Regions from separate parts of the Bacillus sp. CPT56D-587-MTF genome, predicted to be linked through region 1. Evidence: riboswitches for the same ligand, from Rfam matches in the RefSeq annotation. Region 1 holds a riboswitch; each other region holds the start of a gene.
The links. A riboswitch is a leader RNA that binds a small molecule or an ion and turns the genes downstream of it on or off. The one in region 1 is predicted to bind S-adenosylmethionine.
Positions count from the first base shown of each region.

Region 1 (3,139 bases):
CAATTAGCGTTCCAAGGCGATTACGTCCTCTCACATATCCACTAAATCCACCAATCAGTACACCAAGACCTATATCGAGGGCAGCTGCTACTAATCCAACTGTTAGTGAAATCTTCCCACCAGCCCAAGTACGTGCCCATATATCTCTTCCCAAATCATCTGTTCCGAACCAATGCTCACTACTAGGTGGTAAGTTTGTTGCCTCTTTTACTTGTTCACTCGCAGTAAATGGCGTTAAACTTTCACCAACAAGTGAGAAAACAATAATGAGTAATAACGTCACTAATCCTAAAACTGCGATTGGATTCGATACAAACTTACGAAACACTTCTTTCTTTCGGCTAATCTTTTGCTGATCTTTATTTATCGTTAATTCTTTCTTCTCTTCATTTGTTAATAACTGGTCATTAATTTCATAAGCTCCCATCTAAACATCCCCCTCCTTACGTAATAGAACGAATACGTGGATCAACAATACGATGAATAATATCTGTAATAAAAATACATACAATTAAAAGTGCACTATAAAAAATGGTTGTTCCCATAATCACTGGATAATCTCGATTAAAAATACTATCTACAAAATATTTTCCGAGACCAGGAATTGAAAAAATCTTTTCAATAACGAAAGTACCTGTTAAAAGTCCCGCCATTAATGGTCCAACAAATGTAAGTACCGGAACAATTGCATTTCGAAGAGCATGTCTTATAATAATCTTCTTAATCGGTATACCTTTCGCTCTCGCTAACTTAATATAATCACTCTGCAGTACTTCGATCATATTAGAGCGAACAAATCTTGTAATCACTGCGATTGGTCCTAACGCTAATGCAAAGGATGGCAATACCGTATGTTCAAATGTACCCCAAGAAGCTGCTGGTAAGAGCTCGAATTGAATAGCCAATACTTGTATAAATAGTGGTGCTAAAATAAAGCTCGGAATAGAAATACCGAGGATGGCAAGTAAACTTACACCGTAATCAATTACCTTCCCATGATAGAGAGCAGCAAATGTACCTGCAGCAATTCCGACTAGCAATGAAATAATAAGTGCTTGTAAACCAATAATTGCTGATGGACCAAAACCAGTTGTTATAATTTCTGATACACCTTGCCCGGTTGATTGAACAGATTCACCAAAATCAAAATGAACTACGCCGTCTAAATAAGCAACATATTGATTCCATAACGGTTCATCAAGGTGATACTTCGCTCTCATGTTTTGGATCACTTCTTCAGGAAAGATTTTTGCATCTGATGAAAATGGATCCCCCGGAATAATATGCATAATTAGAAATGTCACCGTCGTAATAACCCATAGCGTGAACACCATAACTGATAATTTTTTAATTACATACACCCCAATAACCCCCTAAACACATATATTTACTTAGTTTTATAAACGTACTTTTTCCATTACTCCCTTTTCTCTTTTTAGAATACAAAAAGCCTTGATCTTAAAAAATAAGATCAAGGCTTAATAAACAAAGGCCCATCACTTATCTTTCAAGACTTGCTTGCTGGAATTAGCACGGTGTTCCTATTACAGAACCCGCTGCTGAGGTGTCATAGGGCCAGTCCCTCTACCTCTCTGGATAAGTAAATTGCTATATTATTATTTGGTTCAAATTGTATATTTCGAATTATAATTCTGAAAAAATGAAAAGTCAATCAAATTGGATATATTTAGAAAAATCAGTTTTTAATACTTTTATTTATCTATATCGTATTTCGCTTATAATAAAAAAAGATATGAAAGGAGTTATAAGATGGACCCCTTACTTCTAGCTACTATAGGATTACCCTTAACAATCGTTATACTTGTCATCATCGGCTTCTACAAACTCTTCATCAAAAAGAAAAGTATCACTTCTTTTTATACCCCTTTCGATAATATTACCGGGCAAACTATTTCCGAATTTCACGAAGAACAGAAGATATTAGTATCCGAGGATGAAGATGGAGATAGCAAGAAGAAAAAATAACCTTGCATAGGCAAGGTTATTTTTTCGTTTCTGCTTGAAAACGTTTATAGTATGTCGATGCTGTTGCAAAATTAATTTCTATATCACGAATCAACGATGAATCTTCTTCTTTAGCTAACTTCTGTAATTTTTTCATTGCTTGTTCCGATTCATTCAAGAAACCGACATATACCTCATGTTCTTGCTCTTTCGACTTCGGAACACGAATTTCTTTTCGTATATGATCAATATCTTCTAACATGCTCGTTGTTACCTTTTTCACATCTTCTTTATATGTAGCAGTCGTTATTTCCTTACCGCCCTTTTCTTTTGCCACTTCAAATAACTGCAGTGCTTTATTAATTTCTTTATTGATTTTTATATCGTATTTTTCATGTACTGCACGGTATTCTTTCATTTCTTCTGTTTGTTCAGTAGATTGCTCTACCTTTTCTTTCGGTTCTTTCGTATCCTTATTTCCATTACATCCTGCTAGAAGGATCATACTTCCCATTACAGCAATACCCAAAACCTTCTTCATCTCTTCTTCTCCTTTTATCTACAGCTACTACTCATTATAGTTTCTTTTATCTCCACTTGTTATTATACCGAGAACGCCCTACTTTTTACACTTAAGACGACATCGTAACATGTATACCAACATGTTTGTCACAGTATCGTCACTTTATACAAATAACTTTTGCACTGCTTTACTACTCACCTTACAAAACTGTAAGCACACATAAAGAACAAACCATGCTAGACTTACATATGCATAACGCAAACATATGTAAGGTTTTAAGGAGAATCATCGTAACTACTCAGCTTCTTCAAATAAAAAAACAGGCCAAATACATGTTTCCGATTCGAAAACATGAAAAGAAAATACTCCAATCAGAGAAAGAATCTATGCCAAATAGAGAAATTCTCTTATGAAGTCGTGTTATTCCAAGGAACCGTTCTAGTTTCTATGACTTGGTTTATCGCTTGTAAGACCGATTGTTTTTGTTTTTTCATGGTACTCATAAAGCTTCGTATCTGACAAAAAGATTCTGCGCCTTTCTTACTTCGGAAAGTCCCAGACACTTTCTGTTTTACTTTCGTCATCCGAATATCCCGTTCTGCTTGATTGTTATCAAATGGAATGGCTGGATGTTCTAAAAACCCTAGAATT
Region 1 is NZ_JBYTEF010000001.1:4,994,135-4,997,273, forward strand. Features, by position in the region: gene AC3WVZ_RS25905 (ABC transporter permease) at 1-427, opposite strand, end outside; gene AC3WVZ_RS25910 (ABC transporter permease) at 444-1,361, opposite strand; SAM riboswitch class I at 1,498-1,603, opposite strand; gene AC3WVZ_RS25915 (DUF3951 domain-containing protein) at 1,771-1,986, shown strand; gene AC3WVZ_RS25920 (hypothetical protein) at 2,003-2,506, opposite strand; gene tnpC (IS66 family transposase) at 2,896-3,139, opposite strand, start outside.

Region 2 (3,139 bases), 510 kb from region 1:
TATGATCATGTATTAAATCGTGCTGTTGAATTAACAAAAGAATTAACAGTTGCTAACCCAGCAGTATTAGGTACAAACATGGGTCCTGTTAATGACCAAGCTGCATTCGATAAAGTAATGAGCTATGTTGCAATTGGTAAAGAAGAAGGTAGAATCTTAGCAGGTGGCGAAGGAGACGATTCAAAAGGCTGGTTCATCCAACCAACAATCGTTGCTGACGTTGCAGAAGATGCTCGCTTAATGAAAGAAGAAATCTTCGGACCAGTAGTAGCATTCTGTAAAGCGAAAGACTTCGATCATGCACTTGCAATTGCAAATAATACGGAATACGGTTTAACAGGTGCTGTTATTACTAACAACCGTGACCATATTGAAAAAGCACGCGAAGACTTCCACGTTGGTAACTTATACTTCAACCGTGGATGTACTGGTGCAATCGTAGGTTACCAACCATTCGGTGGCTTTAACATGTCTGGTACAGACTCTAAAGCTGGTGGACCTGATTACTTAGCACTTCACATGCAAGCAAAAACTACTTCTGAAACTTTATAAGAAATAGTAGAGGAGCTCTTCACAGAATGTGAAGAGCTCCTTTTAAAATTGAAATCCTATATATTACCATCGTTCGAAGGGAATGAGCTAAAACCTATTAATAGCGGGATAAACATGTGAACAGAAATAAAATGATGAGAAAAGTTGACTTATTAGTCATATTTTTTAGTATTCATTTTGAGAATTTCCTGTATAATACAATTTGAAAGAAAATCTATGGTTCGACAAGGAACACTCCTTTCGGTTTTGCTCACTGAAAGGAGTGTTTTTTTATGTAGCTAAAAATTCTTGCGTGCTTATTACATTTGCATATACGCCATTTAAACTAGCTAAAATTGTATTGTGAATGTAAACAGCTGGTATAGTAGCGTTCTTAAAAGACAGGTCTTTTGTAGCACAAGCATCATGTATAACGGTACATTGAAAGCCAAAATCGAATGCAGCCCTTACTGTAGCATCGATACACATATGAGTCATCATCCCACATACAACGACATGTTCAATATTTAAACGTTTTAATTGCTCTAGAAGATTAGTTTCTCGGAAGCTATTTGGATAATGTTTGACTATAACTGTTTCTTCTCTAAGTGGACGTACGCTTTCGTGAATATGTACACCTTCTGTATTAGGTAGGAAAAAAGTAGCGTCATCTTTTATAGCTACGTGTTGGATATGAAAAATAGGTTCGCTGTTTGTTCTAAAGTGTTGTAATAACTGATTAGCATATTCGCTTGCTTCTACTGGATTACGCAATTCCATCTTTCCATTTGGAAAATAATCGTTTTGAATATCGATGAGTAAAAGAGCTGTTTTCATATATTTATCTTCCTCCGAGTTTCATATTCAAATAAATTTATTCAATTCGTAGAGAAGATTCTCCTGTTTAAAAATATGAGGAAGAAGAATTTTAAATAACCTTGAAAGTTACTATTTTCTCATGAATTTTCATCTGAAAATTTTAATAAAGGAATAATTAATATTTTTCTAAAAAATGTATTGACTCTTATTATTCTGAGTTCTATAATGAGAATTAATTAAACGACAATTAAATCGATACATTCTTATCCAGAGAGGTGGAGGGACTGGCCCTACGATACCTCAGCAACGGGTTTTTTTAATACCGTGCTAACTCCAGCAAGCCATATAAAGGCTTGGAAGATGAGAAGATGTGAACGAGTACATATAAGTGCTCTCCTTCTTATCTTTATGGTTGATAAGAAGGAGAGCACTTTTTATTTTACCTCGAAAGCTCTGCTTCAAGTTTTTACAGCATATAGGAGGGGAAAAAATGATTTCTTTTAACAATGTAAGTAAAGTGTATGAATCAGCTGGGCAATCTGTTCATGCGGTGGAGGATGTAACATTATCAGTTGAGAAAGGCGAAATTTTTGGCATTATTGGTTTTAGTGGCGCTGGAAAGAGTACGTTATTACGCTTAGTAAATATGTTAGAGAGACCGACGGCAGGAACGATTTCAATAGATGATAAAGATATTACATCATTATCGACGAAAGAATTACGTAAACTGAGACAAAGAATCGGAATTATTTTCCAAAGTTTTAATTTATTTAATTCAAGAACAGTATTTGGAAATATTGCTTATCCATTAAAGTTAGCGAAAGTACCAAAGAATGAGATAAAAGAAAGAGTAAATGAACTGCTGAAGTTTGTAGGGTTAGAAGATAAAGCAAACTATTACCCAGAGCAGCTATCAGGTGGACAAAAGCAGCGTGTGGGCATTGCTAGAGCACTTGCGACATCGCCAGATATTCTTATATGTGATGAGGCAACATCAGCCTTAGATCCAGAAACAACGACAGAAATTCTAAACTTATTAAAGAAAGTAAATAGAGAATACAATTTAACAATTCTTCTTATTACACATGAAATGCATGTTGTGAAAGAAATTTGTCACCGTGTAGCTGTAATGGAGAAGGGAAAAGTTATTGAAGAAGGAAAACTGTTTGATGTTTTCACGCAACCAAAAACAAAGACGACTCAAAACTTTGTACGTTCTGTCATTAATGATCATTTACCGGAAAGTGTTCTAGCGAAAATTCAAAATGGTGGTCAAATTTATCGTCTAACATTTACTGGTGAGGAGACAGGACAGCCGGTACTATCATATATCGCAAAAAACTATAACGTCGATGTAAATGTACTGTACGGAAATATTATTGAACTTCAAAATGTGCTATTTGGAAATCTTCTTGTAGAGTTGCAAGGGGAGCAGAGGGAAATTCAAAAAGCATTACAACATCTAAGACTGCAAGTGCAGCTGAAGGAGGTAGAAGCTCATGCGAGTTGATTGGAGTATATTTTGGCCGCGCATACTAGATGCGACGGGGGATACCCTCTTAATGGTAATTGTAATCCTTATATTTGCTACAATTCTTGGTATACCTCTAGGTTTACTTTTATATGTAACGAGAAAAGGAAACTTTTTAGAAAATAAATGGGTCTTTTCTATTCTTAACATCATAATTAATACAATTCGTCCGGTACCATTCATTATCTTTTTAGTAGCGTTAAGTCCACTAACGAGAAGTGTTATCGGAACGACGATTGGAACAGCAGCAGCAATTTT
Region 2 is NZ_JBYTEF010000001.1:5,508,706-5,511,844, forward strand. Features, by position in the region: gene pruA (L-glutamate gamma-semialdehyde dehydrogenase) at 1-552, shown strand, start outside; partial or broken gene AC3WVZ_RS28475 (cysteine hydrolase family protein) at 803-1,368, opposite strand; SAM riboswitch class I at 1,611-1,717, shown strand; gene AC3WVZ_RS28480 (methionine ABC transporter ATP-binding protein) at 1,841-2,860, shown strand; gene AC3WVZ_RS28485 (methionine ABC transporter permease) at 2,850-3,139, shown strand, end outside.
Region 2: another riboswitch for S-adenosylmethionine. It lies ahead of AC3WVZ_RS28480 (methionine ABC transporter ATP-binding protein); the one in region 1 lies ahead of AC3WVZ_RS25910 (ABC transporter permease).

Region 3 (3,139 bases), 1.1 Mb from region 1:
ATCATTTTAATAAGCTCAATAGAGGATAAATCATATACAGAAGTGGCACCGGGAAAATCACCAACGCGCGCTGGATCACCAGTTAAAGCTAACACTTCTTCCATCCCTAACGCCGATAAACCTAACAAATGAGATTGTAGTCCAATGACGTTATGATCTCTACACGTTAAATGCGTCAATACTGGGATATCATGCTTCGTTAATAACGCACCCATCGCCATATTAGAAACACGAGGCGATGCTAATGAATTATCTGCTAGAGTAATAGCATCTGCTCCCGCTCTTTTTAACGCTCTTGCTCCTTCAAAAAAACGCTGTGTATCTAACGTTTTCGGTGGATCTAATTCCACTACAACTGTCGTTTGTTTTTTCGCTTTCTCTGCTAGAGTGACGTGAGCCTTCGAACGTTTCTCATGCGTATGAACGACTTTCGGCCTTTGAATCGTGTCTTTTTCTATTACAGGGGTAATATTCGCAACAGCGCGCTTCATACTTTGAATATGTTCTGGAGTCGTACCACAACAACCACCCAATAACCGAATACCTTGCTCAATAAATCTCGGTGTCATCGCTTCAAAATAAGCTGGGCTTCCCTCATATACGTAACGTCCATCCACATAATTCGGGAGGCCTGCATTTGGGTATGCTGATAAATAGCCATTTTGAGGAATCGATATCATTTTGAAAGCTTCCGTCATATGAAGCGGCCCTAGTTGACAATTCAATCCAACAACATTTGCACCGTAATCTATAAGTTGCTTTAATATTTCATTGACATCATTTCCATTTTGAGTCGTACCTGCTTCATGTAACGCTAATTGCGCAACAATTGGAATATTCGTTTGCTTACGCAATACTTTAACGGCATGAAGTAATTCAAATTCATCGTAAAAAGTTTCTAATAGTAATCCATCAACCTGTTCTTCTAGTAAAGCCCCTGCCTGTTCAAGTAACATAAACTCTCTTTCCATATCAGTCGTTGTAACAGCTCCGATATGTTTCATACCACCAATTGTTCCTAAAATTGCATTTTTATCTGTCACAGATGCTTTCGCCAGTTTTACTGCCGCTCTATTAATTTCTGTAACTTGATTTTCTAAACCATACATACGTAATTTCGCCTCATTTGCTCCATACGTATTCGTTTGAATTACATCTGCTCCAGCAGCTACATATTGTTTATGAATCGATATAATTAAGTCTGGATCAGATACATTCAATTCTTCAAAGCTACTTTGCAAACCATGTGAATGCAATAACGTCCCAACCGCACCATCACCTATTACAATTCCTTTTGATAATAAATCTAGTAATTTCACGACTCTCCCTCATTTCTATCAATATAAAAACCCCCTCTTCACTTTGAAGAGGGGGACATAATCGTTCCTCCTCTTATTATGCAAAACATTCGTTTTGCAGGTATTAGCACCGTTTCAAACATTTCGTTTGAAGGTTGCCGGGTTTCACAGGGCCTTTCCCTCCACCGCTCTCAATAAGAGTTGTCTTTATTATTTTATTTATGTAGCTAAAAGGAAATGCGTTCCCCTTTTAACAATGTTTGTTAATTTTTTAATAAATTTAGCATGCACAAAAGTAAAAGTCAATGACACTTGCGGAAAAATAAAAATTATTTAAAATAAAGTTGCAATTCAGTTATATTTTATTGTAAAGTTAAAAACATAATAAAAATTTCATACGAACATTCTTATCTAGAGAGGTAGAGGGACTGGCCCTGTGACGCCTCAGCAACCATTAACATTTTGTTAATAAGGTGCTAATTCCAGCAAATTGTGAAAGATTTGACAGATGAGAAGAAGACTCTATTCAAACCGAAAGCCTTCTTCTTAGAAGGCTTTTTTTATTTTATATTCACTTAATGTTTCAATTTAAAAAGGAGGAATTTTCATATGTCAACAATCGAAACAAAACTAGCACAAATCGGAAATCGCAGTGAAACTACAACCGGAACGGTTAATCCACCAGTTTATTTCTCAACCGCTTATCGTCACGAAGGAATTGGTAAATCTACTGGCTTTGACTATTCACGAACTGGCAATCCAACTCGAGGTCTTTTAGAACAGGCGATCGCAGACTTAGAATATGGCGAACAAGGTTATGCCTGTAGTTCAGGGATGGCGGCTGTTCTCCTCGTCCTTTCTCTATTCCGCTCTGGAGACGAACTTATTGTATCTGAAGATTTATACGGGGGAACGTATCGATTATTTTCTGAGCATGAAAAAAAGTGGAATGTTCGATGTAGATACGTAAATACACAGTCTATTAAACAAATTGAGCAAGCTATCACAACTGAAACGAAGGCTATTTTCATAGAAACTCCAACTAATCCATTAATGCAAGTTACTGATATTGCTGCTGTCGCAACTGTAGCGAAAAGGAACGGACTACTCCTTATTGTAGACAACACTTTCTACACACCTTATATACAGCAACCATTAACAGAAGGTGCTGACATTGTACTTCATAGCGCAACGAAATATTTAGGGGGACATAACGATGTACTAAGCGGGCTTGTCGTTGCAAAAGGAAAGGAACTTTGCGAGGAAATCGCTCATTATCATAATGCATCAGGTGCAGTTTTAAGCCCATTTGACTCATGGTTATTAATTCGCGGTATGAAAACGTTAGCGCTTCGCATGAGGCAACATGAAGAAAATGCGAAAGCAGTTGTTGCGTATTTAAATGATGAAGACGGGGTGACAGATGTATTTTATCCAGGAAGAGGCGGCATGATCTCATTCCGCCTTAAAGATGAAGCTTGGATTAATCCATTCTTACAATCTTTATCCTTAATTACATTTGCCGAAAGTCTTGGTGGTGTAGAAAGTTTAATGACTTATCCAGCAACGCAAACACATGCTGATATTCCTGAAGAAATTAGAACAGCAAACGGCGTATGCAATCGTCTTCTTCGATTCTCAGTTGGCATTGAAAATAGTAACGATTTAATTCAAGACTTAAAGCAAGCAATTAAACTCGTAAAAGAAGGTGTAAGAATATGAGCTATTCTATAGATACACTCTTACTACACAACCAATATAAACACGACTCGCAAACAGGCGCTGTGAACGTTCCTATTTATAACACATCAACTTTTCACCAGTTTGATGTAGATACGTTC
Region 3 is NZ_JBYTEF010000001.1:3,876,712-3,879,850, forward strand. Features, by position in the region: gene AC3WVZ_RS19975 (bifunctional homocysteine S-methyltransferase/methylenetetrahydrofolate reductase) at 1-1,319, opposite strand, end outside; SAM riboswitch class I at 1,390-1,499, opposite strand; SAM riboswitch class I at 1,703-1,813, shown strand; gene metI (cystathionine gamma-synthase/O-acetylhomoserine thiolyase) at 1,908-3,020, shown strand; gene metC (cystathionine beta-lyase) at 3,017-3,139, shown strand, end outside.
Region 3: another riboswitch for S-adenosylmethionine. It lies ahead of metI (cystathionine gamma-synthase/O-acetylhomoserine thiolyase); the one in region 1 lies ahead of AC3WVZ_RS25910 (ABC transporter permease).

Region 4 (3,139 bases), 3.9 Mb from region 1:
TCTGCTACTTCTTCTGTTACTGGTAATGTAATTGGTATACTCCAAACGCTCCCATTAGCTAAACGAAGCGTTTCTACAACCGAATCATAATCTTTCTTTCCTAAAAAACCAGTAAGCGGGCTATATCCTCCTGTCGCTAATAGTTCTAAATCACTTAACGCAATGTTATCTAGCCCAATTTCTTTTTTAATTTGTGATACGTCGTATGTCTCGTCTATTCGATTTATTAATTCGTTTCTTGTACTCATTTTCTATACCCTCTCTTAGCTTTATTTTCAAATTCATCTTATTGGTAATGAAGACCACATTCAGTTTTCACTTTCCCAGCCCATCTACCATCTCTCGAATCGCCACCCTCTCCTACAGGCAACGTACATTTCTCACACCCAATACTTGGATAGCCAACATCATGCAACGGGTTATACGGCAAGCTATGTTTGTATACATATCGCCAAACTTCTTTCCACGTCCAATGAATGAGTGGACAAACTTTAATAGATTGAAAACGATGATCTTGATTTATAAACTTTGTATGCTTACGTGTTTCTGATTGTTCCCTTCTTAAGCCCGATATCCATGCTTTTTCCACGACTAATGATTTTTCTAAAGGTAAAATTTTTCTAATCTTACAACAAAGATTCGGATTGCTCTCCCACAGTTTTTCACCATGCAACTTCGCCTGTTCATCAAGTGTAAGTTCTGGCTGTTTTTCTATAATATTCAATGAAGGAAATCGTTCCCGCACTTTTTGAATTAATTCATACGTTTCTTGAAAATGAACATTTGTATCCAAAAATACAACTTTAGCAGATGGATTTACTTGGTTTATAATGTGCAGCAATACCATACCTTCCACCCCAAAGCTACATGCGTAGACAACCTCATCTTTATATTCTTTATAAGCCCAATTTAATACTGATAACGCACCTTTTGTTTCATCTTCTTCCGAAAACGAAACAACATTTTCTTCCCACGTTTCATACGTCAACATGTTTTTCCCCCCTGTAAAAGCAAAAAGACGGTTTTAACCTAATGAAAATAGGTTAAAACCGCCTCTAGTTTTTCTAGTCAGCGCTTTTCACTTTAAACGTACTTTTTCACTTTTCTCTAACTGAATTACTTTCCCATCTTGCACAACAATTGTAATTGAACCATATTTCATATCAGCAAGCATCGCTTCAATCTTCTCGGATACTTCATCAAAATGTTCCCGTACACTCACGCGAACAGCCCCCCTTTTTATTCATAAAAAAAATCTTTCCCATTTCGAAAAGACTGTTCGGTAATATATTTTACCTTATCTTTCAAAATGGATCCCATTTTGCTGGATTTAGCACCTTGCTTTCTATAAGCAGGTTGCCGAGCTTCTTCGGGCCAGTTCCCTCCGCTTCTCTTGATAAGCTTTGTATTTGTATTTTATCACAATTCTGATTTTTTTCAATCCTAGTTTTCCGATATATTTTAATTATTTTATTTTATAAAAAAGGAATTGCCCATTCGAACAACTCCTTTTCTTATTTAGACAAGCTCTTTAATACGTATGCGATCGTTCCCAATAATATTTTCATATGTTTCGCGTTCCACAACTACTTGCGATGTTCCGCCTTTTGCAAAGACAACGGCTGGTCTTCGAATCCGATTGTAATTATTCGCCATCGAGTACCCGTATGCTCCTGTACAGGAAACTGCTAGTAAATCAGAAGCAGCGACTTTCGGTAAATGAATATCCCAAATCAACATGTCTCCACTCTCACAGCATTTCCCGGCAATCGAAACGAGTTCCTCATTCTCATCATTCGCTCGATTCGCTAACATCGCTTCATAACGCGCATTATATAAAGCAGGTCTTAAATTATCTGTCATTCCACCATCGACTGATACATATTTCCGAATACCAGGAATATCTTTCACAGATCCAACTGTATAAATTGTTGTCCCAGCATCACCTACAATGCTACGGCCTGGCTCAATCCATATTTCTGGAAATGGATATTCACATACAGTAAATTGTTCTCTCACTGCACTTGTTACAGCTCGCACATATGTCTCAAGAGTTAATGGTGTATCTGACTCTGTGTAACGTATTCCAAATCCCCCGCCTACATTTAACACTTTTACTACATAGTTTGTTTGCTCTCTCACTTCTTCTAAAAATTGGCGAAGAACTTCAATTGCTCGAACAAAACCAGCTGTTTCAAATATTTGCGACCCAATATGTGAATGGATCCCTAGCACATTATAATTTGATTTTTGTAAAGCAAATCCAATTGCCTGCATCGCTTGACCGTTTGAAACACCAAATCCAAATTTCGAATCATCTTGACCTGTTGTAATATATTCATGTGTGTGCGCCTCTACTCCAGGCGTTACACGAATTAATATGTTCACAAATTTCCCATGTTGCATCGCTAAATCGTGTAAAACTTCTAATTCAAAGAAATTATCTACGACAAAACAACCGATATTCGCCTGAAGAGCCATCACTATTTCTTCTTCTGTTTTATTATTTCCATGAAAATGAATACGTGATGCCGGAAATCCTGCTTGGAGCGCAGTATATAATTCTCCCCCAGAAACAACGTCTAATGACATACTCTCTTCACGAGCTACTCGGCACATCTCCATGCACAAGAACGCCTTGCTTGCATATGCTACTTGATAAGAGAAACCACTTTCTTTAAAAGCACGATGAAATGCTCGGCATTTTCCTCGAATAGACTCTTCATCGTATACATAAAGTGGTGTTCCGTATTGCTTTGCTAGCTGCGTCGTATCGCACCCTCCAATTTCTAAGTGTCCTTGCCCATTAATTCGGCTTGTGCCGTGTAAATACATTTAAATTCCTCCCTTATTTCCTCTAAAACTCATAACCCCAATCTTCTATTCATTGCAGCACGCTTTTAGATAGACAAAAAACGCGCGGAACAATGTTCACACGCGTTTCTTATTAGGAAAAATATATATTGAAAAAATAAACGAGTTGTTATCTCCTCAAAATAAGAAACCGCATCAACATCTCCAAATAGCTCTCCATAAAATAAATCTTATGACAGTACTACATTTATTCAATGCAGTCCCAATATATGAATAAGATGGTTATTCTTATATTTCGGCAATAGTCCCTTTCAACCTATGATCA
Region 4 is NZ_JBYTEF010000001.1:1,131,471-1,134,609, reverse strand. Features, by position in the region: gene sat (sulfate adenylyltransferase) at 1-248, opposite strand, end outside; gene AC3WVZ_RS05960 (phosphoadenylyl-sulfate reductase) at 287-991, opposite strand; gene AC3WVZ_RS05955 (YezD family protein) at 1,079-1,222, opposite strand; SAM riboswitch class I at 1,295-1,403, opposite strand; gene lysA (diaminopimelate decarboxylase) at 1,519-2,835, opposite strand; lysine riboswitch at 3,016-3,139, opposite strand, start outside.
Region 4: another riboswitch for S-adenosylmethionine. It lies ahead of AC3WVZ_RS05955 (YezD family protein); the one in region 1 lies ahead of AC3WVZ_RS25910 (ABC transporter permease).